2 regions of the Paenibacillus sp. cl141a genome follow, and region 2 is predicted to be linked to the other one. Evidence: a T-box and tRNA genes for the amino acid it is inferred to sense, from the RefSeq annotation. Region 2 holds a T-box; the other holds one or more tRNA genes.
What was found. A T-box is a leader RNA that pairs with one kind of tRNA and senses whether it is charged. The one in region 2 lies ahead of BMX45_RS15525 (valine--tRNA ligase), so its partner is inferred to be a tRNA-Val.
Positions count from the first base shown of each region.

Region 1 (12,532 bases), on a different contig from region 2:
TGAACCGTTTGACGACAGCGTGGCCACGGGTATTCTCGATCAATTTCTCCATCCATTCCGCAAGCTTGGGATCGCGGATCATATAATCGCCTACCAGCTTAAAACCGCTTCCTGTCCGTTGAAACCGCAGCTTTACCAGCTTGCGTCCGGTTCGGATCGAAATCACAAACTGCGTTTCATTTTCGCTCCAGTAAAGCGAATATCCTTCCTGGATCAATTCCTTGATTAGGTCCTGGATATGCCGGCGATCAAACCGGAGCTCCAGGTTGCAATACTCCACTTCCTCGCTCTTATTCACGGCACTCCCTCCTCCGGTTTACTACCGATCTGAAAAACGACGGTGAAGATTTCCCCCATGGCTGCTTTTGATGTTGTCTTATCTATATCTTATACTCCATCTTATGTAACGGTAACTTGGTTTATTGACTATTTTTAACCCGCATGAAAATACGGTGAAACTTTCCTGGGTCATGCCTGACGTCCACTCGCCTTATGGTATAATGGGTTATCCAAAAGCCGAGTTTAGTAAGTGTTCATTATAAACAACAGGGAGGCCATCACATTCATGACGGTTACCGGATTTAAAGATCAGGATTTCGACGTATTCTCCGTTCCAGGGCTCGAAGCCCGTATGGAGGTTCTCATTGAACGGGTAAGACCCAAGCTTGAAACGCTGGGGGCCGAGCTTGCCCCTTATGTGTCCGCGCTGGTCGGGGAAGAGATGTTCGTGCATGTGGCCAAGCATGCAAGACGAACCGTTAATCCCCCGATTGACACCTGGGTCGCATGGGCTGCCAGCAAACGGGGCTACAAAGCGCTGCCTCATTTTGAGGTGGGCATGTTCGGAACCCATCTGTTTGTCATCTTCGCGATTATTTACGAAAGCCCCAATAAAACCGTATTTGCCGGCAACCTGGAAGCCAAGCTCAAGAAAACAGCGAAGGCGCTGCCTAAACATTTCTACTGGTCCATGGATCATATGAATCCGGCCGGCACTCCTCACCAGGACATGGGCGAGGAGGATTTCGCCCGCCTCATTGAGAAGCTGAAACAGGTGAAAAAGGCCGAGGTCATGTGCGGACTGCGCATTCCGCGCGAGGAAGCCGTCAAGCTTGAAGGGGACGAGCTGGTGCAAAAAGTGCAGGAGACGTTTGAGACGCTGCTGCCGTTATATAAAATGGCGTTTTAAACTGGCGTGAGATATTTACGAAAAATGGGCTGCGGATGCAGCTCTTTTTTAAAGATTATAGAATTTATAAATTTTCAGCGAAGCTGAACAATTCTATAATCGCAAGAAAAACTTCCTTTAACCGCGGTCTGTCTTCTGAGAAAGTACGTCGATAGACGTTTATCTTATGGATGATACTTTAATGAAGGAACGATGAAGAACATATCCCTCCGCCTTTATATGTATAAAGTATGAAGCGCTGCCGGGCCGTGCAAAAAAAGCCGGTCATTCTTCTTGCATTCCCCCCCTATTTTGCTATACTCAATTTTGTTTATATAAAAACAGAAACCGACAAATCATAAGAAAATAAACATAAGGAAAGGTTGTGACAGCGTCCATGGACCACAGTCGTACACCGCTCTTCACCGCGCTGAAAGAACACGCGGCCAAAAACCCCGTGCAATTTCACATTCCGGGACATAAGAAGGGCCTCGGCACCGATGCCGAATTCAGGGAATTTATAGGGGATAACGCCTTTTCTATAGATTTGATCAATATAGCGCCGCTGGATGATTTGCATCAGCCTACAGGCGTCATTGAAGAAGCCCAGAAGCTGGCCGCCGACGCATTCGGTGCCGACCACACTTACTTCAGTGTCCAAGGGACAAGCGGAGCGATCATGACCATGATCATGTCGGTATGCTCGCCCGGCGATAAAATCATCGTACCGCGCAACGTCCATAAATCCGTGCTTTCCGCCATCATCTTTACCGGTGCCAAGCCTGTGTTCGTGTCGCCTGCCCAGGATTCCAATGTGGGGATCGATCACGGGATCACCATCAGCTCCGTACGGAAAGCGCTAAAGCGTCACCCTGACGTCAAAGCCGTACTGGTCATCAATCCGACGTACTTCGGGGTGAGCGCTAACCTGAAGGAAATCGTCGATTTGGCCCACAGCTACAACGTTCCCGTACTTGTGGACGAAGCGCACGGAGTTCTGATCCATTTTCATGAAGAACTTCCGATGTCGGCGATGGAAGCCGGTGCCGATATGGCTGCCACCAGCGTTCATAAACTCGGCGGATCGATGACCCAAAGCTCCGTGCTGAACGTGAACACCAAAAACGGATACATCAATCCTTACCGCGTGCAGACCATCATCAGTATGCTGACCACAACGTCGACCTCCTACATCCTGCTGGCATCGCTGGATACTTCTCGCCGGAGCCTGGCGCTGCATGGACGGGAAATGGCTGCAAGGACGATTGAATTGGCGGAATATGCACGAAACGAAGTCAACCAAATCGAAGGCCTGTACTGCTTCGGGAAGGAAATATTGGGCGGAGAAGCAACGTACTCCTATGATCCGACCAAGTTGACGGTTCATGTACGCCATCTTGGCATTACGGGATACGAAACCGAGAACTGGCTGCGGGACCACTACAATATTGAAGTGGAGCTCAGCGATATGTACAACATTTTGTGCCTCATTACACCGGGGGACAACCGGGAGACGATCGATATTTTGCTGACGGCGCTCCGCGAGCTTTCGGACCAGTACATGCACGTGAACGAAATTAATGAGCTGGTCGTGAAAACGCCGGAAATTCCGCAACTGTCCCTCATTCCCCGCGATGCGTTTTATGGGGATACGGAGGTCGTGCCGTTCAAGGAATCGGCCGGACGCATTATTGCCGAATTCATCTATGTCTACCCGCCGGGAATTCCGATCCTGCTTCCGGGCGAAGTGATTTCCCAAGAAAACATCGATTACATTACCGATCATGTCGATGTCGGCCTGCCTGTCAAAGGTCCTGAGGACCGCAGCATTCAGAATGTGAAAGTCATCGTGGAAACGGATCCTATATTCTAAGGCAGCAACTACAAAAAACCCGGTGCGAGTGGTTCGCACCGGGTTTTTCGTTAAGGAGTGTTATTCCTGGTTTGCAGCAGCGACCAGTTCGTTGTAAACCGCCTCTACTTCATTCCATTCGTCTTCGTCCTCAATATTGTAAAGAACCATTTCCTCGTTCTCTTCTTCCATACGTAGAATGACGCCGTCCGCTTCCGGATTCTCGCGTTCAAGCAAAAGCGCGTAAAGCTTCTCGCCGACATCAAATGTCTCCACGAGAACCATCTCTACTTCTTTTCCTTCTTCATCCGTCAATGTCAGCACAAACTCTTCATGTTCGTGGTCGTGGTCATGGTCGTGACCGCAGCCGCAAGCATCTCCGTGTTCATGTTTGTGTTCGCTCATTGAAAAAACCTCACTTCGGTTAAATTATCATACTTTCGTATCGTATCACGGATAGCTTCTTCAGGTCAATTTTTGCCAAGCGGCTATGGCCCCATCAATTTAGGGCGGTAATCACTTTCTCCGCAACTTTCACAAAACCGTCATCCGATTTGACTTTTACATAAAAGCCTACCGAGTATTTGCCGGCCGTTTTGAAATCGTACGTGAAATCATAGGTTCGGAACCAGAAGTTATCCTTGCGGTCCTTCACTTCCTGGGACTGGATGTCCTTGATATTGCCCGAAGGATCCTCAATCGCTACTTTTACGGCATGAATATTGTTGTTTAAGCTGTCTACCTGGCTAAATACATTGAATTTCAGCTTGCCTTTGTTTACGTTGCCGAATACAGTATCTCCTTTAAAGAGAAAAATATGCACATTCGGTTTGACGACCTGGACTTGTCCATTCGCCGAATTCCAGTCCACAGCCCCGTCAAATTCCCGGACCGGCACATAGGTTTTGCCATCAATCAAATATCCGCCATCCTTCAATTCGCGTCCGTTCAGCCAAACCCGAACACGCTCATTGACAGAATCCGCAAACAAAAGGGTGCTGCCACCCATTAAAGAGAGCACTAGCATACATGCCATCACTTTTTTCCACTTCATTTCATACGTTCCCTCCATTGGCTCTTCTTGTTGTTATATGTGTATACTACATGTCAAAAAACAAGTTGCGGACAATTTTGCACTTTGTGGTAAAATTTTTTTCTCGTGGTTCAAGGCTTGATCTTATCACGATTTTTGCAGCATTAAGGCTCCGTTTCAAGCATATACTCCGTGTAAATACATAAGAAATTCGTTAAAATACACATAAGCATACTTGGACTATACATCATTTCATCAGGAGGTTTCATCCATTGACACTAACATTGCAAATGCTTGGCACCGGCAGTGCGTTTGCCAAGAACTACTATAACAATAACGCACTGATACATGACGGGAATTTCACGCTGCTCATCGACTGCGGAATCACTGCCCCGTTGGCGCTGCATCAGATGAATAAGACGTTTAACGATGTGGACGCCGTGCTCATCACGCATATTCATGCCGACCATGTTGGCGGGCTGGAGGAGCTTGCATTTATTATGAAGATGAAATACAATCGCAAACTCCCGCTCTATATTGCTGAAGCGCTGGTGGAACCGATATGGGAACATACACTCAAGGGCGGCTTATATCAGCAGGGACATATTTCTTCCCTCCAGGATGTATTTGACGTGCATCCTTTGAAACCGGGCGTGAAGGCCGCTATTTCATCCGGAATCTCGGTGGAGCTGATTCATACGCAGCATATTCCGGGCAAAGACAGCTATTCGCTATATTTGAACGATCGGATTTTTTACAGCGCGGACATGGTATTCGACCCCATCCTGCTGAAGCAACTGGTGAAGGAACGGGATTGCGAAGTAATTCTGCATGAATGCCAGCTGCAGGGCCCGGGCGAGGTGCACACGACACTCGATGAACTGCTCAGCCTGCCCCAAGAAATTCAGGAGCGTACCTATCTGATGCATTACAGTGATGAGGTCGAAGCTTTCATCGGCAAGACCGGAAACATGGAATTCGTGGAGCAGCAGCGGGTATACGAACTGTAGTTCAATAAACGTCAATGCATAGTTTACGAGGCTTCCCGGGAATAATAAGGCCGGGAGGCGATTCATATGGATCAAGGACAACAAGAAGTTGTAGGCGTACGCAAAAATGGTGATGGCGACATCATCGAACTTAAGCTGGATAACGGCAGCGTCGTAGACTACAAGACGGCCCAACAGATGGCCAAGAATAAGGAAATCAAGAACCTGAACGTATTCCGTGGACGTGATGGAGACGAACATCTTCGTTCCAATGCGGATGGCGATCCCAGCAACAACCTTGACAATTTGCCGACGTTCTAATTCATGCGCAAAAAGACCTCGAGCCGGCTCGAGGTCTTTTCTTTTTTGGGGACGATGCGGAATGACCGGCATCTTGTTTGGTTTGGTTAGAAGCTTACAATTCCTTTTTCATTCGAACATGGGGAATGCCTGCATCATCAAACGGCTCGTCCGAAATCGTCTCATACCCCAGCTTGCGGTAAAAGGCCTCTGCCTGCACCTGTGCATCGAGCACGGAATATTGCAGCTTTAGTTCACGAGCCTGCGCTTCCAGCGCCATCATCAGCACACGGCCAATCCCTTTGGAACGGAACGGCTTCCGGACCGCGATCCGCTGCATTTTGGCGGAATCCTTATTGTAATAGGTAATACGCCCGGTTGCGGCGTACTGCCCCTCCGACTTGATCAAGATATGGTGTGCATCCGATTCCAGGCGGTCGTAATCATCGATCTCCAAATCGATCGGCACCTTCTGTTCTAGGACAAACACATCCTTTCGGATATCCAGCGCCTGCTGCAACTGCTCTTCCGTTGATACATTGATGATTTCTGCTGCCATTTCAACACCTCTTTATGTAGAATCAATTCCTCGTGATATCGCAGGTCGAGATATTATACAAAATATTCGTTTTCCTGTATAGTAGTAGAAGCTAACGTCTTCATGAAAGGAGCATTGCCTTTATGAGCATGGGAGCCACGATATTTTGGGCTGTGGTCATTGCTGCCCTGATCATCTATCCCACCTTCTGGACGATCAAAAAAGGTTATTCCCGCAAATGGGATGAGGAATAGCATCGGCCGTCTTACGACAAACCGCCAGCCTGCCAGCCGGCGGTTTGTTCTGCTCACTGTTCGTGCAGAGATCATCATGATGGTTGGCGCCGTTTTAGGCACAAAGCCGTCCTGGAGCTCTTTATGGATGGAGATCCCTTAACGTGTCTGCCGCATCCATCGGGGATACCGGCTCCAGCGCCCCGTTTCCCTGCTTGGAATATACGTCCTGATCCACGGAACGTCCATACACATCCAGCATCACGGGCGCTGCAGGGGCATGCAGCGGCTCCAATTGCACCGATGTTCTTTCCGGGACACTGCAGCCGCCGCCCGCCATAGATACCGCCAATAACGAAAACACCATTCCTGCTCGTTTGAAACGATAGGATTTCCCACCTGTCATGCCATTCACGCTCCTTCATTGGCAAAATCATGCTGTATTTAGTCTGAACCGGAACGTGGTATTTTATAACGACTAAACCATTGACAGCCGCCTTGTCTGCTGGTAATATATGAATTACCTTTTTAAATATTTCATGATCTGTTAGCTCAGCTGGGAGAGCACTATCTTGACAGGGTAGGGGTCAGTGGTTCGAGCCCACTACAGATCATCACTAAGAGTCCTTGCGTAGCAAGGGCTTTTTTCTAATTTTAAGAGCATGTCTATCCCTAACGAGTTTATTTGTTGCCGCAAAATTGACGCAAAAAAAGCTGTAAAGGGGGACCAGAGAATAATTTGCTGTTCAAGAAAATATAATCTAAAAGGAGTCACTATCACTTATGAAAAGAAAGTTACTTGGTCTAATCGGAGCTGTCGTCTTGGTTTTTGGGTTGTTTCCTGCTACCGTAGGAGCAACTAGCGGGCTTTCACCTGCTGATATTGATACTCCAGAAGAATACATTCAATACCTTGAGGAAAGAGCAGAAGCATTTTCGAACTTCAGCATCGCGAATAATTCTGATGAGGAAACACCTCTCGAGTTCCTCGAAAAATTTAAAGCATTGCCATATGAAAAACAAAAAGAATTCGTTGATATTATAAGCGATCCTGAGAAGGTAAATGAGATTGTAACCGGATTTCAAGTTGCGGCTGAAGAAAAAGGAACTCTGGTTATACATGATGGGGCTACAGAGATACGTATTGATGAGCAAAATGAAATTTCCCCTGCTGCCGTTGGAGACGTCAGATATTACACCGCTCGTGTGAATCCAGTATCAACAGTTCAAGGACTAGACGTTGTACAAGCTACAATTTACGTTAGATATGAAGTTAAAGAAGTAAAAACAAACTACAGTGAAATAGTTGGCATAGTATCTCATGGATGTGAAGTTGTAAAAAACTACATTCCATTGCTTGACCTTTCAATTAAAGAAAGCAATCCATATACATCTGATAACAAGCGGAAAATTTTTAAGTATGCTACAATGAAGTGGAACTTCATCTGGAAGGAATTCGGGATGGTTGTGGGGACCCATGAATTACACACTTGGGGCGATGTTGCAGGGAACTCCGGGGGAGATTCAAGACAATTGTAATATTAGCGAGAAGAATACAACATGATGAGGGGAACTAAATGAATAAAGTTACTAAAATAATTTTGGCGGTTGTTTTATCCATAGTAATTGTTCTGATCCTCTGTTACTTTTTAATTTCTCAAGCTTTTAATAATTTCGGTTAGGTTATTACTGATCTTGATCAGCCCCCTTATGGATAAGGGGGCTGATATTTTTTAAAAGTGATAAAGTTAAGCTAATAATACAAGAGTGTTTGTTATACAAATTCATTACAAAAAGGAAGTCGAATGAAGATATTAAAATTGATTTTAATTTTTGTCCTAGGCTTCATTTGCTACTTTATAATTTCCTATCTCATTAAGTAATCAATTCAATCAAAAGACCTACGTAAAAAAGACCCTACCAGCACATAACTGGTAGGGTCTTCACTTATTTCTCGGCTTCAATGGCTTGAAGTTGTTTTTCTAACTCCACGATTCGTCCTGTATTACCTCCGATGAGCTTAAGAATGTTCTTGCGCAATCGATTAGATACAGCCGCTTGTTCTCTTGTGATTAAGAGCCCTGGCAACGTGCCGTCTAAATAACCGTTCTTGGTCATCTCTTCCCAAGTTCCCGCCGCTCATGGACTTACCACATTAATATCACGTTCTTTTTGATCAGGCACCTTCCCCGCATCTCCTTTTACCGTATCGTATTGATACAGGTTGTACTCATCCATAATTGTGATCAGCTTATTAGCATACTTTGGATCGGTAGCATACCCCGCCTTTTGGATTTCACGGACCGCTGTTTTACGGTCTACGCCTATAACCTTCTTATTGAATTTCCATATTTAGGGCATCGGTTGTTCGCTCGTGCGCCATCTGTCTCTCCCGACAGGCCATCACAATGCTCCGACAACAACTTGCAGGCCTAGCGGTATACTTGCATGGTGATGCTGGAAGGGTCATCCATCTTCATTTGTCTGGAGAAGCCTGGGCGCCTTTCTGGATCACCAGCAATCACCAAGGGACGGTTTCTTATATTCCGGGTGCTCGGCTTTTTCCACACTGACGTAAAAAGATTGGCAGTCCACCAACATAACAACATGCTGCCGTGACCTCAATCTATACCTATCCTTTAATAAAACAGGAACCTGCGTTTGCATTATATGCGAACATTAGTTCTTGTATCAATGTAAAATAGAGGAAAGGGCATGTTGCTGGCGAATGAATTAATTCTTTGATTAGTAAAAAATAGAAGCCCTATCAACATTAACTGATAGGGGCAGTTCCCTTAAGAGAATCCATACGTGATGTTAAAACATTTACGCAATTTTGTTACATCCCAGACTTATTATGTATGCCAAAAAATCCTTGAGGTTATTCAAACCCCAAGGATTTTTCGTTATTCTTCTTTCCAAACAGTATACCAATGTGTTGCTGTAGATTTATCATCATCTATGTACCAAAAAAAGTACTCCACTCCATCAACTGTAATGTAATGTAATGGCGTGAAATAGTCTCTGCTATACTGACTTTTTGGGTACATATAACCCGCTTTTACTTTACATGGGTTACAATATTGAGGCGTTATCTCAGATTCTGTCTGTGAGATAGGACTTGCAGATACTGGCGCTGCTACAGTCATAAAAGCTGCAATGATCGAAGAGAATATTACAATTTTTTTTCCCATTCTAACCACGCTAACACCTCCAAATATTTATAAAAGTTAATTTACATTAACTATATATTAATGGTATCATTTAGATATTATTGGTGTATATAGTACAATTGTACCATTATATGGTATAATTATGTATATTTTATTCCGAATTTATCTTTGTCGATCGTCGCATTTGTCCAGTCTATTTTTAGAATAGGGCGGCCCCGTACCCGCACTTGATAACGCAAAAATGCGCCCAGCCGGTTTTTTCGAGCTAGGCGCAAATCCTACGCATAAAAAGGTTATAATCGTCAGTTATCGGAGAGGACCGCAATTTCGTCTACGTCGAGCCGCGGATTAGAGCACGTGTGAGAATGCGGAACTGGGCACAAGATAGGGAATGCTGTGGAGTCCGATTTTTACGAACTTTATTTTCTAGACTTAAAGAATTCTCTATCTTGCATTTCATAATAATTACCCATAAGTACTTCCTGATGATGATCAAGGTCTAGATGTATTTGTTCAGCTTTTTGTAAGTATTTATGAATAACATCCCTCATTCTTGGGACACCGTCACTCATTATATATCTATCTATATGGCGATAGTACGCATTAAATCCGGACAAGATTTTAATATTTGTATCAAGTGCATGTACAAATTCCCAATCGTCAAGTGTTAAAATTAAATCAGGAACTTTAGCATTGATTTCATTAATAAAATCATTCAAAAAATCAGCGTGCATATGTAACGTCCCCATCACATCATCTGAATCGTCTTCTTCATTCTTGTTTAAAACCATTGCCGGAACATTAATAATATAGCGCGATTTCTTAACAATTGCATCAAGCTCCTTCATTTGTTCCCTATACCTCTCTAGAAACTTGTCTTTTCGCTGCTCCGAAAGAGATACATGCCATTTGGATATCTGATCTTTTTAACAATTGAAAAGGATTTGCTACTGGGTAAAATCGATCAGGAGGCTGTTAATACCCTACTTCACCGATAGAAGACAAAGAAAAAGGACCCCCGCTAGCCTAAGCCGGTAGGGATCCTCTCACATAAATACAACTGTTCAAATCACGTAGGGTCTTTGTCATCCGGGGGAGTATTATACCCAGAAAGAACCTAAAATGATGACCAACAAGATAAAGAGAACAAGAACTGCTCCGACTGAGTTTTTACCGCCGTATCCACCTTCGTAACCAACTTCACCCATGAGGACTCCTCCTTTCAACGATCTCGATACAAAGTATTCAAAAACTCAAGCAATGCTAGGGCCAATATTCTTATTAACAAAAAAAAACGCTAGCCTAAGCCAGCGAGGTTCTTTTTACCGATGCTGCGCTGACCACATGGATATCACGGGTTCTGTTATCCACGTTTTTTTCTCCTTCCCGTCAATGCGGACGGAAAATGGAGCATATGACACCGTACAAAAAGAGGAAGCTGTCACAAAAGCCATAAAAATGACTGCGCGACAGCTTCTTCTTTTTTTATAGAAGGGAATAAAACCTGAGTGTAGTTGGCGGGCTACTACTCTCATGTATATTCACAGAATTCCACTTCGCTAATCATTTTCATAGGTACATCATCAAAAAAATATAATGGGGCAGCAACCAACTCCCTCACGTTAAAAACTTCCTCCATTCAAGCCGCAATCGAAATAGGCTTGGAAATTAAGCAAAACACTTAGTTAATCCCCCAAGCTTATACATAAGTGACCATATATTAATAATGTGACTCTAAAACAAATTTCTGGAGAATACTTTTTCCAAACGGAGGAAGACGATTGCCGCCTCTTCTCGAATCAAAGGATCTCCGGGGCGGCTGCCATCGAAAAGCCCTTCTTTTTTCGCTACACCTCAAGCAGATGCAGCCCAAGTTACTATGTTGATATCTCTTTCTTGTGCCACCGCTTTTTCCCAAGAACAATCCAATCTGCTACCCTCGATTTCATGTTACGATTTCACGTTCTTCCCTCTTTATTCATGAATTCTTAGCTTTATACTCGTCCAACCGTACATACACTTCTTTCTCTCTCACTTAGCGTAGACAGCGTATCATCAAGCATGGTCTCATAGGTTTGTAGGTCTTTTCAAAGGCACCGGTCGCACGTATGACGTGCTTTTCTGCGTATAGCGAGTCTCGGGGGACGATGGGGGAAAAAGAGGGCCAGGTACCCGGCTTTTGTCCCTTACCAAAAACGCAAAAATCAATCGAATATCGGTGCTTGATTCCATTCCAACTTAAATTGAGAACCAAACTTTCTGACAGAGTCTATATCAGCTGTAAGCGTGAAGTCTTGATCAGACCCAAAAAAGCCCAACTCATAAATACCTTCCGATTCGCTCTTCTCCAGCTTAATTGATAAAGATGTTTTTCGAATGACATATATAATCCATCTAATTTGAATCCATTCAGTGTGTCCAACGGAAATTCCGCAGTTACTGTAATATAATTATGATTCGTCCAACCGAAATAAAATTTAAAGTTGATTTGGCACCCTTCGTACCTTCCAGGGATACGGGATATAAAATGAAATTCGGCTCGTGTCCCCTCATCCGTGCAATCTCTAAGCACAGGCATCTCTATACCTCCTGCCGACTCAATGTGTCGTCCAGTAATCCGCAGCTCTTTCCACTCTTTGAACGTGCTGTGCCTCTTCTTTCAGCACAATCAGGCTCTGCAAATCCCGCTTGTTCTTAAACATAATATAGCCTTGTTCCTCCAATGAAGCTATACCCTCCATAATTTCGTTCGGTTTACGCCCCGTAAGGTACTTAAGTAACCGCAAGGTCGGGACACGGCTGCGATGCGCCGGATAGTTGATCAAAATTCGGAGCAGTTTTCGTTCCAGATCAGGAAGCATGCGAACCTCTGCCTTTCTGGGGCCTCCAGGACAGGATGTTGTTTTCATTGAATACCCGAGGCTTTCCCGACTCTAGGCATGTTGCCCGAATCCGCTGATCCTTAACGCTGTGTATCTGTATTTTGCGCTGGGTAATGTTGCCCTTACGGTCTTCGTATATGATTTCTACGGTTTGCTCCAGATATTTCTCAAACATGATGCACCCACCTTCGATAAGAACGTTTGTTTGTATTATATGCGAACACTCGTTCTTTTACCAATGTCAATTTTACCCTAATTGGCTTGGCATCCATTACTAGAAAACTCGCGATGTTTGAAGCCTCGATGGATCCGACCACTATGATTTCAGCTGTAGCCTCCTCAAGCATCATAAAAACCGGCGCCA
Region 1 is NZ_FNZO01000012.1:114,085-126,616, forward strand. It holds gene BMX45_RS25610 (hypothetical protein) at 1-298, opposite strand, end outside; gene BMX45_RS25615 (DUF1054 domain-containing protein) at 566-1,189, shown strand; gene BMX45_RS25620 (aminotransferase class I/II-fold pyridoxal phosphate-dependent enzyme) at 1,566-3,041, shown strand; gene BMX45_RS25625 (DUF1292 domain-containing protein) at 3,102-3,425, opposite strand; gene BMX45_RS25630 (copper amine oxidase) at 3,520-4,074, opposite strand; gene BMX45_RS25635 (MBL fold metallo-hydrolase) at 4,326-5,063, shown strand; gene BMX45_RS25640 (DUF3892 domain-containing protein) at 5,130-5,363, shown strand; gene BMX45_RS25645 (GNAT family N-acetyltransferase) at 5,458-5,901, opposite strand; gene BMX45_RS25650 (hypothetical protein) at 6,256-6,519, opposite strand; tRNA gene BMX45_RS25655 (tRNA-Val) at 6,655-6,727, shown strand; gene BMX45_RS25660 (hypothetical protein) at 6,897-7,652, shown strand; gene BMX45_RS31455 (hypothetical protein) at 8,061-8,231, opposite strand; gene BMX45_RS32285 (glucosaminidase domain-containing protein) at 8,253-8,465, opposite strand; gene BMX45_RS25665 (hypothetical protein) at 9,020-9,316, opposite strand; gene BMX45_RS25675 (hypothetical protein) at 9,706-10,134, opposite strand; gene BMX45_RS31620 (sporulation protein YjcZ) at 10,387-10,494, opposite strand; gene BMX45_RS25685 (helix-turn-helix domain-containing protein) at 11,884-12,147, opposite strand; gene BMX45_RS25690 (hypothetical protein) at 12,137-12,343, opposite strand.
Region 1: it has a tRNA-Val gene. The T-box ahead of BMX45_RS15525 (valine--tRNA ligase) is inferred to sense a tRNA for this amino acid. The anticodon was not compared.

Region 2 (12,532 bases):
TCTCGCGCGCCGATGGCTGCCGGAGAAGCTTATGGAAATGGGACTGCATGTGACGGAAGCCGTGATATACGAGAACATGCTGTGCGGCGAGGACGATGATGAGCTGCTGAAGCTGCTTCAAGACGGCGGCATTCATGCGGTTACGTTCACCAGTTCTTCTACGGTTACCAATCTGCTGAAAGTGCTGAAGGGGATGGGCGTGGCAGAGCCTGCCGATCTACTGAAGGAATCGACGATTGCTTGCATCGGACCGCTGACCGCGCAAACCGCGGAGGAAGCCGGACTGCACGTATCGCTCCTCGCCGAAGAAGCGACGGTCGACAGTCTGGTCAAGGCCTTGTGTGTTTGGAACGAGAGCGATCCACGCCGTATAACGACGCCATAATATCCTTATCTTTTAAATACATGATTTAAATTACATCTTATGGAGGTACAACGTCATGAGTTTTCCAATCGTACGCCATCGCCGGCTGCGTCAAAATGCTGGCATTCGCAGCATGGTCCGGGAGACCGTGCTTCATACGGAGGATCTGGTTCAGCCGATCTTCGTTACCTATGGCAGCGGTGTGAAATCCGAAATTTCCTCGATGCCGGGCGTATATCATTTTTCGCTGGATACCTTGAAGGAAGAAGTGGACGAAATCGTAAATCTAGGCATTCCGGCCGTGCTCCTGTTCGGGATTCCTGAGACAAAAGACAGTGTAGGCACGTCCGGTTTCGCGGATGACGGAATCGTTCAAGAGGCCACCCGCCTCATTAAGTCGTGGTATCCCGATCTTCTGGTCATTGCGGACACGTGTCTGTGCGAATTCACTGACCACGGCCACTGCGGCATGGTCCATACCTTCGAGCGTGACGGTCACACCTGCGGCGACGTATTAAACGACGAGTCGCTGGAGCTGCTCGTTCGCACGGCGGTCTCCCAGGCGAAAGCGGGAGCCGATATCATCGCACCATCCAACATGATGGACGGCTTTGTCCAAGCCATTCGTTCCGGACTCGATGAAGCCGGATTTTATAATGTGCCGATCATGTCGTATTCGGTTAAGTATGCTTCGGCTTTTTACGGACCCTTCCGTGAGGCTGCCGATTCTGCTCCACAGTTCGGCGACCGCAAAACCTATCAGATGGATCCGGCCAATGTGAGAGAGGCGCTTCGCGAAGCGGAGACGGACGTGCTCGAAGGTGCCGATATGCTGATGGTGAAACCGGCAATGGCCTATCTTGACGTTGTCCGATTGCTGAGAGACCAGTTTGATCTGCCGATCGTCGCTTACAACGTAAGTGGGGAATATTCCATGATTAAAGCGGCGGCTCAGCAGGGATGGATCAGTGAGCAGGCGATCGTGATGGAGCTGCTGACGGGGATGAAGCGTGCCGGTGCGGACATTATCATTACGTATTTCTCGAAGGATGCGGCACGCTGGATGCGCGGCTAGCAACGATTAACGACTAAAGAGTTAGGAGTGCATAGAATGAGCCAAGATTTGCGAAAAGAAGAGTTGTCGCGTTCTGCTTTCGAAGAAGCGAAGTTATATATCCCGGGCGGCGTCAACAGTCCGGTACGTGCATTTAAATCTGTAGGACTCACGCCGATTTATATCGATCGCGGAGAAGGCAGCTGGGTATACGACATCGACGGCAACAGCTTTATCGATTATGTAGGTTCCTGGGGACCGCTGATTATGGGCCACGCTCACCCTGAAGTCGTTGAAGCGCTTCAGGAGACTACTGCCAAAGGGACCAGCTTCGGCGCACCAACCCTGCTCGAAACGAAGATGGCGAAGCTCGTGTGCGAGCGCGTGCCGTCGATCGAGGTGGTGCGAATGGTGAATTCCGGTACGGAAGCCACCATGAGTGCCATCCGTTTGGCGCGTGGTTATACCGGACGCAGCAAAATCATCAAATTCGAGGGCTCCTACCACGGTCACGCGGACAGCCTTCTGATCAAGGCGGGATCCGGCATCGCGACGCTAGGCCTGCCTGACAGCCCGGGCGTGCCTGAAAGCGTGGCGTCCAACACTATTGCGGTTCCTTATAACGACCTGGAATCGGTACAGCTTGCCTTCGAGCGTTTCGGCGAAGAGATCGCGGCCGTCATCGTTGAGCCCGTGGCAGGGAATATGGGCGTGGTTCCGCCGCAGCCTGGATTCCTGGAAGGCCTCCGCAAGGTCACTTCCGATTATGGGAGCATCCTTATTTTTGACGAGGTAATGACCGGGTTCCGGGTGGACCTCAACTGCGCTCAGGGACGTTACGGCGTTACGCCTGACTTGACATGCCTGGGCAAGGTGATCGGCGGCGGGCTGCCGGTCGGCGCATATGGAGGCAAGCGTGAGCTGATGGATCAGATCGCTCCGGCAGGACCGATCTACCAGGCGGGAACGTTAAGCGGAAATCCGCTGGCCATGGCAGCCGGATACACCACCCTGAAGCTGTTGACGCCTGCCGTTTATGAGCAGCTGGAGGAACGGGGGGCCCGCCTTCAGGCAGGATTCGAGCAGAGCGCCAAGGAATTCGGCATCCCGCTTACGATCAACCGGATCGGCTCCATGGTCTGCCCATTCTTCACGAATTCGCCGGTCGTGAATTTCGATACGGCCAAGACGAGTGACCTGGACCGTTTCCGCCGCTATTTTGCGGCGATGGTGCAAGAGGGAGTCAGCGTGCCTCCTTCCCAATTCGAGGGCATGTTCATCTCGGCGGCCCATACGGTAGAAGATATCGATGCTACCATCGAAGCCAATTACAACGCCTTCAAAAGCCTATGAGCTACGGGGGCAGCTGGAGTAAGCGCGGCGAATGGCTCGAGATGACGCCCGGCAAGGCGCTGTTGGGCCAGCCGGATCGGGACGAGGCCGCCGCCAAGTGGCTTCTGGAAACGGTCGGTATGCCCGAGAAGCTGTATCGCAAGCTTCATCATGAGCAGGGGATACAATGGAGAGGGGACCGGCTTCGGCTGGTCCTTTTTCCTTATCGGGAATACGGCATCGAACCGAAGTGGCAGGAGCTTCAGGTGTTGTACGAGGACGATTTCTGCCTGGTCGTGAACAAACCGGCCGGTTTGGCGGTCCATCCGGACAACGAAAGCCGGGAGACAACGCTGAATCATGTCGTGGCCGCCTATTACGAAGCAGAGGGGATTCACGCAGCAGTCCGTCACATCCATCGGCTGGATAAAGATACGACGGGGCCCGTGCTGTATGCCAAGAACGAATATGCGCAGCTGAAACTTGACGAGGCCATGCGCGAGAAGAAGATCGTTCGAATGTATGTGGCTATCGTTCAAGGAAGGGTATCGCAGGAGCTGAAGCGAATTGATCTGCCAATCGGCAAGGACCGCTATCACGCAAGCCGCCGGAGGGTTTCATTAACGGGGCAGGCCGCGATCACGCATATTCTCTCAGCCGAAGCGTATCCGAAAGCCAGTCTGCTGCACATCCGCCTTGAAACCGGCCGAACGCATCAGATCCGGGTCCATCTAAGCCATATGGGACATCCGCTTCTGGGGGATGTTTTGTACGGAGGACCAGGGACGTTTGCACGCCAAGCGCTGCATGGCGAACGCCTGTTGTTCCGTCATCCTTTTACGGGCGAGAGCATTGAGGTGCCGGCGCCGTGGCCTCAGGATATGATGGAGTTACGAGAGCGAATCATAGAGGGAGCGAACCGATAGGGGATGCTGCAGCGGCCCTGAACGCCCGGTAACTTTCCAAGCGCAATTCGCAAAAAAGTCATGCTCTCCTGTTTTCGGCATATAGATAAATTGAGTGGCAAAACTTAGGCTCATGCCGTGATGACAGATCACGGATAGTATATGCCAAAAAGGAGGACATTCCCGTGTTTGACCAGTCCTACGGATTGCGGTTCGATATTTACGAGCGTATTAATTTGACGGAAGATTTGCCGGGAATCGAAGAATTGGAAGAGGCGGAGTTGATCCCGCACATTCAGGTGATCAGCCAGCAGGACCAGGCCACGCTTCGGGGCCATTTGCTTCTAGCAGGCCTGTATAAAGGGGATACCGAAGCAGGAGAGAGCGAGCCGCTCGAACATTGGATTCCGGTCGAGATCACGGTCCCGCTGAACCGGGTATTGTCATTGGATGACATCGCGGTCGAGATCGAGAATTTTGACGTGGATCTGTTATCCAAGCGCAGCTTGAACATAACGGGGGTTTTATCGCTCAAAGGAATCCAGGCTGCCGCTCCGGGAGCTCGTGACCAAGTATGGGCCAATGAGGAATTCACAGTGGTACATGCTCCTGAAGCGAATGATATGTATGCAGGCGTAGAGCAGCAGTTCGCAGCCAACCCGTATGAACCGTATCAAGGCGGTGGAGCCAACGCTGAAGCGAATACGCCTTCGCCTTCTTATTTCAACGAGGCTCAGCCTAGAGTCCAAGAGTCCGAGGCGGATGCACGCACGCAGCAGTATCTGGCATCTTGGGCGGAATACGAGAATCAAATTCAGGATACGCAGGACTCGGACCGAACGGTAAGCATCTCCGGTACCCCTGAAGCCCAGGATACGGTCGAATATGCCTTACATAACGAGACGGAATTTCAGTCAGCTGAGCCGTCGACTCCGAGTGTATGGCAGTTCGAACGGGCTGCGGCCCAGCCGGAGCCGCAGCAGGAAGAACCGGCAGCCGATTTCCCGGGCGTTACTGAGCGCAAAGGCGAAGAGGCTCAAGCCCTGCCGGTATTGGATTCCCCGGAAACGGAGGAAGCCCAGCCTGTTTTTGAAGAGGAAGCCGAGCCCTTGGAGGAGATAGAGGAGGAGGTTTCCGTTCAAGCCGAAGAGGCTCCGTCCAAACCGGAGCTGAAGGTTGCCTTCAACGCGAAGAACAGCACCGCCAACACCGCTTCGGGCGTAGGCTTCTCCTCATTGCTTCAATCGAGCAGAACGGTTCAGGATCAGGATCAAGCTGCCCGGGACGAGGAAGAGGCCATTGATGAATCCGTGGATTCCGTTTCGGCCGAGGATGTGGAATGGAAGAGTCTGTTCCTAGGCAACCGCCGCGAGGAAACGCCGTTCCGCAAGGTTCGGATGTGCATTGTTCAGCGTGAGGAGACTCTCGACGTTATTGCCGAGCGCTATCAGCTGACGCCGCGAGAGCTGTTGTTGTATAACCGCATGTCCGAGCAGAATGTGGAAGAAGGCCAGGTATTGTATATTCCACAGTAATCGGGATGTCGTGATGGGCAAGAATGAAGCAGGCCAAGGCAGGCAGCCTTGGCCTGTTTTTTGTGCTATGGGGAATCGGTTGGAGGAGAGGAAGCCGAGCGAGCTTGGATTGTATGTTACAGCGAACAAGGATTTATTTGAATCGGCAGGTATGATGTCTAAATCGTTCGGAAACACTCGAAATATTGACTATATGGAACAACCACGTTATATTTGAATAGTATATGTACAGGTATTCCAAAAGCTAGAACAACGTTGAACGGGAAGAGTAGGAAGGTATGGCCTTCAGAGAGCGGAATTGCTATCAAGCGCTGTGAGATTCCGCAGGAACCAGCTTGCCGAAGTCGCCCCGGAGTTGCGGACTTGAGATAGAGTAGGGATCGATTGCTACCCTGGTTAGAGTTCGCCGGCCGCAGCCGTTATCTGCGTAAAGTGTCGTGCTTGACTGAAAGCCTTTCATGTTCTTCATGGGAGGACAACGGTTGCTGAACCATGTAAGCACGAAACAAAGGTGGTACCGCGAGAGAACAGTCTTTCGTCCTTTGAGGACGAAGGGCTTTTTTTGTTTCACGCCAACTATGATACCCACGAACACGCCCAGAGGCTAAAACGTTTCGGGTTGGCAAAACTGATTAACAGTATCGGAGGTACGAAAATATGGATCAAAGACAAAACCCATCCCAGTTAGAAATGCCGACGACGTATGATCCGAAGGCAGCCGAACAAAAATGGTATCCGTACTGGAAGGAAGGCGGCTTTTTTGAAGCCGGCAAGCGACCGGACGCGGAGCCTTACACGATTGTTATTCCTCCTCCTAACGTTACGGGCATGCTCCATATCGGCCATGCGCTTGACTTTACGCTGCAGGACATCCTGATTCGCGTGAAGCGGATGCAGGGCTACGATGCGCTGTGGCTCCCCGGTTCCGACCATGCGGGCATCGCCACGCAAACCAAGGTAGAGCAGAAGCTTCGCGAAGAAGGCGTTACCCGTTACGATCTGGGACGCGAGAAATTCCTGGAGAAGGTGTGGGAATGGAAGGACCTGTACGCAAACACGATCCGTGATCAGTGGTCCAAGATCGGCCTGTCCCTCGATTACTCCAGAGAACGTTTCACGCTCGACGAGGGATTGTCCGAAGCCGTACGGGAAGTATTCGTCAAGCTTTACGATAAAGGGCTCATCTACCGCGGCAAACGCATCATCAACTGGGACCCGGCTGCCCGCACGGCTTTGTCCGATATTGAAGTGGAGTACAAAGAGGTCAACGGCCATTTGTATCACCTGCAATATCCGCTGAAGGACGGCAGCGGCTCCATTACCGTGGCAACCACCCGTCCGGAGACCATGCTCGGCGATACGGCGGTCGCCGTTCATCCGGAAGACGAGCGCTATAAAGACATGATCGGCAAGACATTGGTGCTGCCTATCGTGGGCCGCGAGATTCCGGTTATTGCCGATGAGTACGTGGAGAAGGACTTCGGCAGCGGTGCGGTTAAGATTACGCCGGCGCATGATCCGAACGACTTCGAGATGGGGCTGAGACATGACCTGCCGCAAATTACCGTAATGGATGAATCCGGAACGATGAATGAGTTTGCCGGCAAATACGAGGGCCTTGACCGTGCAGAATGCCGCAAGCAGATCGTCAGCGACATGAAGGAATCGGGCGTATTGCTTCGCATCGAAGACCATGTCCATCAGGTTGGCCATAGCGAAAGATCCGGCGCGGTGGTCGAGCCTTACCTGTCGACGCAGTGGTTCGTTAAGATGCAGCCGCTTGCGGAAGCAGCCGTGGATGCGCAAAAATCCGGCAAGGGCGTGAACTTCGTGCCTGACCGATTCGAGCGAACCTATCTGCACTGGATGGAGAATGTACGCGATTGGTGCATCTCCCGTCAATTGTGGTGGGGTCACCGGATCCCGGCGTGGTATTCCGAATCCACGGGCGAAGTGGTTGTTGCCATGAATGAAGAGGAAGCCCGCGCGAAGCTGGGCAAGGATGATCTGAGACAGGACGAGGATGTGCTGGATACCTGGTTCAGCTCCGCGCTCTGGCCGTTCTCGACCATGGGCTGGCCGGACCAGGACAGCGAGGATTTCAAACGTTATTATCCGACCAGCGTTCTCGTAACGGGTTACGACATCATCCCGTTCTGGGTGTCGCGGATGATTTTCCAAGGACTTGAATTTACAGGGCAAATGCCGTTTAAGGACACGCTGATCCATGGCCTGGTTCGGGATAGCGAAGGCCGCAAGATGTCCAAGTCGCTGGGCAACGGCATTGACCCGCTCGAGGTTATTGAACAGTATGGCGCAGACGCTATGCGTTATATGATATCGACCGGCAGCACGCCGGGTCAGGATCTTCGATTCCGCTGGGAACGCGTGGAGCAAGCGCGTAACTTCGCTAACAAAATCTGGAATGCGTCGCGGTTTGCGCTCATGAATCTGGAGGGCTTCACGGCGGCGGATATCGACATTTCCGGAGAGCTGGGAACCGCGGACCGGTGGATTTTGCACCGTTTGAACGAAACTTCCCGCGACATTACGCGTCTAATTGATGCCTACGAATTTGGCGAAACCGGTCGACTGCTCTACAATTTCATCTGGGATGATCTGTGTGACTGGTATATCGAATTTGCCAAGCTGTCCCTGTATGGCGAGGATCAAGCAGCCAAGAAAAAGACGCAGTCGGTGCTTGCCTATGTGCTGGACCGCACGATGCGCTTGATTCACCCGTTCATGCCGTTCATCTCCGAAGAGATCTGGCAGCATTTGCCGCATGAAGGCGAGACCGTCATGCTGGCTTCTTGGCCGACCTATGATGAGGCGTTTGAGAATACGGAAGCTGTTACCGAAATGAACCTGCTGATGGATGTGATCCGTGCCGTACGCAACATCCGGGCGGAAGTGAACGTGCCGATGAGCAAAAAAGTAGAACTGCAATTGAAACCGGTAAGCGGGCAAATTGCCGGCATTATCGATCGCAATTCCGATTATATTCGTCGCTTCTGCAACACGTCGGAGTATGAGTCCTCCCTTGCGCTTGAGGCGCCGGATAAAGCGATGACCGCCGTGGTGACAGGTGTTGAGATGTATCTGCCGCTTGCCGGACTGATTGATATCGCTCAGGAGATCACGCGTCTGGAGAAGGAAATTCAGCACTTGAACAGCGAAGTCGAGCGTGTGGAGAAGAAGCTGAACAATCCTGGTTTTGTCTCGAAAGCACCCGAGAAGGTGATTGAGGAAGAACGGGCGAAACTCGCGGATTACTCGGACAAACGCAGCAAAGTGATTGCGCGCATCGAAGAATTGAGAGGCTAATGGGCAAGATGAATCTGGACCAGAAGGTGAGAACGATGGTTGATCAATCGGCAGCGGTAGCGGCAGCTCCGTTCCATACCTATGAGGAAGCGGTAGCTTGGATCAATGGGCTGATTCCGTTTGGGATCCGCCCTGGCATGGATAGAATTCAGCGATTAATGGAGCTGCTCGGCCATCCGGAGCGTCGATTAAAATTTATACACGTGGCCGGAACGAACGGAAAAGGCTCCACATGCGCTTTTTTAACAAAGGTTCTGCTTCAAGGGGGATTCACGGTAGGCACCTACACGTCCCCCTATATTACGAAGTTTACCAATCGGTTTCAGTATAACGGCGAAGACATACCAGAAGAGACGCTGCTGGAACTCGCGAATCGCCTAGAGCCGCTTGTTGCCGAAGTTGCGGGCTCCGGGCTTGGATCGCCCACGATGTTTGAGGTGTCCACGGCCCTTGCTATCCTGTATTACGGCGAGGTGTCTTATCCGGACGTGGTGGTATGGGAGACCGGACTCGGCGGTCGTCTTGACGTGACCAATATCGTTCATCCCATCATTTCGGTGATCACGAACATCGGCATGGACCATACCGACGTTCTGGGCGATACCATTCAGGAGATCGCCATGGAGAAGGCCGGCATCATCAAGCCCGGAGTGCCCGTAGTGAGCACGGTCACTCAGCCTGAGGCTGTCGAAATTCTGAAAGAAACGGCCGCCAAAAACCGTACAAGTCTGTACCTCGTAGACGAACAATTCTCTTATGAACGGCTGCGCGGGGACGAAGAAAGCCAGACTTTCCGTTTTAAGGGACCGTTCCGGGATATGGATCTGGATATTTCGATGCAGGGCGAGCATCAATGCGCCAATGCCGCGGTTGCCATGATGACGCTGGAGGTGCTTCGCCAGTACATGGCTTTTATCGTGGATGAAGAAGAACTGCGTGCCGGGTTTAAGGATACGTTCTGGGCGGGAAGACTGGAGCAAGTGCAGACCTCCCCTCGGATTGTTCTCGATGGCGCGCACAACCCCGAAGGGGCTGAATCCTTGGCCAAAAGCTTGCCGCAGATCTATAAGTATCGGAAACTGAACTTAATGATGGGAATGCTGGCAAATAAGCATCATGAATCATATTTGCAGCATATACTGCCAATAGTGGATACGCTTATCCTGACTGAACCGGATTTCCGGAAGAAACTGGACGCCAAGGCGCTTGGTGACATCGTAGAGCAGGTAAGGGAGAAATACGCCAAACATACACTGCAAATCATCATAGAACCAAATTGGAAAAACGCACTTGAAGAGTTGAAGTCACGGACGGAAGCGGAGGATCTTGGGGTGGTGTCGGGCACGTTGTACCTGATTGCCGACGTGCGTTCCAACCTCCTGGGCCTTTCCGATTCTGAAAAAGGTTGGTGATATCTGTTGAATACATCAGAACATGTTCATTTTATAGGAATTGGCGGCTACGGGATGAGCGCCATAGCGCGAGTGATGCTGGAGATGGGTTATAAAGTCACGGGTTCTGACGTGGCATCGCAAGAATTGACAGAAAAGCTGGCGGCCAAGGGCGCCAAAATATACATTGGACATACCGCCGAGCAAGTCCAAGGCGCGGACCTTGTGGTGTACTCCACGGCATTGTCTAAAGACAACGTGGAGCGTGTCGAGGCAGAGAAGCTGAACATTCCTGTCCTTCACCGTGCGCAGATGCTGGCACGTCTTTTGAACGAACGCAAAGGCGTGGCCGTAGCGGGAGCGCATGGCAAGACAACCACTTCATCCATGATTGCGCTCGTGATGGAAGAATGCGGAGTCGATCCGACATTTATCATCGGCGGGGAAATTATGAACGTGGGCACGAACGCCAAAGCGGGTGAAGGCGAGCATGTGGTGGCCGAAGCCGACGAGAGCGACGGTTCATTCCTGCAATACCATCCATGGCTCGGCGTCGTTCTGAATATCGAAGCCGATCACCTGGAGAATTACGAAGGGGATTTCAATCGTCTCAAGGCCGCCTACGTGCAATTCCTCAGCCAGATCAAGGCTGACGGTACGGCCGTGGTTTGCGCCGACGATAACAACATTCAGGCGATTTTGCCTGACCTGAAATGCAATGTGACCACATACGGCATTCATGCGGATGCGGAGTATACGGCAACCAATCTGGTGCTGGGCGACCGTCACGTCAGCTTCACGATGCTTCATAACGGCATGGAGCTGGGCACCGTCGAGTTGTCCGTACCGGGCAAACATAATGTCTATAACGCCATGGCCACGGTGATATGCTGCTTGAAGAGCGGCATCTCGTTCGAGGCGATTGTAGAGGCCATCGTCAAGTTCAACGGGGCTAAGCGCCGCTTCCAGGTGCTTGGCGAAGCTGAAGGCATTCTGGTGATTGACGACTATGCGCATCATCCGACCGAGATCGAGGCGACGATCAGTGCCGCTAAAGCTACGGGCAAACGGATCATTGCTGTATTCCAGCCGCAGCGGTATTCGAGAACCTTCTTCCTGCTGGATGCGTTTAGCCGCGCGTTCGGGGAAGCGGATGAGGTGATCATCACCGATATTTACTCCCCTGCCGGCGAGAAGCAGATCGAGGGCATCAGCTCGGGTAAGCTGGTGGAGCTGATCGTTCAGAACAGCAATGCCGGTGCCCGCTATTTGCCTACCAAGGAAGATGTCCTGAACGATCTCAAAGGTCGCGTAAAAGAAGGCGACCTGGTTCTCACGATGGGAGCGGGCGACATCTGGAAGGTCGGAGCGGCTTTGGCGGAGTTCATTAAGGGCAAGAAATAAAGGTTGCCTGCCTGCGTTCTTTGCTGCTTCGCTGCAGCAGGGGATTGCATGGGCTTGGCCTCTTGTGAGGGGGCAAAGCCAGCATCGATAACGATACGAAGGGCTGATCAAGATCATTTCTTGGTCAGCCCTTTTGTTTTTTCGCATACTCATAAGTTGCCAAGCTTGATCATATAGCTAGGTGTAGAAGGACAAGTGAGGTGTGTGGATATGAATAAAGCACGGATGACGATTCGTTTCGATCATGAACCGCCGAAGGGCAGGAACAAGGACCAGGCTCGGGAGGAACACGATACGAACCAAAGCGTTCCAGCGGGCAGCAACCCCCGGGTCTACGACCACCATTCCGTCTTTGACGAATATGACACGGCGGCAGCAAATCGGTTTACCGATACGGATACTTCATACGAACCTCAGAGGAGCGTTCAGCAGGATCATTTGCGCGTCGTCCCGCCGCTCCGGGAGGAGTGGGATAACCGGGACGTGGACGATCGTGACTGGAGACCATCGCACAATCATCGGTCCAAGGCGCGGCTGGCTGAGGAAAGACGGCGCCTGGACCATGATAACGGCTGGCCGTACGGCGATGCCCCTGAACATTCGGATACATACCACGACGTGCACGAGGAACTCTACGACCTCCATGATGATGCGTTTTCCGGGAGAATGACCCCCGAAGCGAACGACTCCCATTGGAATCTCGGTCCCGAGTCGGATCTATATGAGACATCTGCCGGCGATTACGGTTATTATCGCTCACGCAAACCCACCTCCTTCTGGAAGATGGCGGTGTCCGTGACCGCCGCCGTCATCACGGGCCTGCTGTTCGGGTACATGGTGCTGTCCATGTTTAACGGCGGCGACGCCGGCGAGAACCCGGCAACGGGGCAGCTCGAGAGCAGTGATGCAGGGAACTTAGCGCCGACCGATCCATCCGGGGGAGCGGGGGCATCACCGACGCCTGATATGACCGAATCGGCTGTTCATATTCCGGGGCAAAACTTTTATCTGCTTCAATACGGCGTGTTCAGCACGCCCGAACGGGCAGCGCAGGCGATCGGGGAACTGCAGCAATCCGGTATTGCCGCAGGCGGCGATCTGGACGAGGAGAACCGCGTGTATGCGGGGATCTCGCCCGACCGTGAGCAGGCGAAGCTGCTCAGCAATCAGCTTAAGGCCGAAGGCGTTGAATTATACGTAAGAGAGATTGCGCTGCCGGG
Region 2 is NZ_FNZO01000005.1:26,092-38,623, reverse strand. It holds gene cobA (uroporphyrinogen-III C-methyltransferase) at 1-385, shown strand, start outside; gene hemB (porphobilinogen synthase) at 441-1,439, shown strand; gene hemL (glutamate-1-semialdehyde 2,1-aminomutase) at 1,476-2,771, shown strand; gene BMX45_RS15540 (RluA family pseudouridine synthase) at 2,768-3,676, shown strand; gene BMX45_RS15535 (LysM peptidoglycan-binding domain-containing protein) at 3,841-5,190, shown strand; T-box leader at 5,437-5,736, shown strand; gene BMX45_RS15525 (valine--tRNA ligase) at 5,848-8,517, shown strand; gene BMX45_RS15520 (bifunctional folylpolyglutamate synthase/dihydrofolate synthase) at 8,553-9,929, shown strand; gene murC (UDP-N-acetylmuramate--L-alanine ligase) at 9,936-11,312, shown strand; gene BMX45_RS15510 (SPOR domain-containing protein) at 11,523-12,532, shown strand, end outside.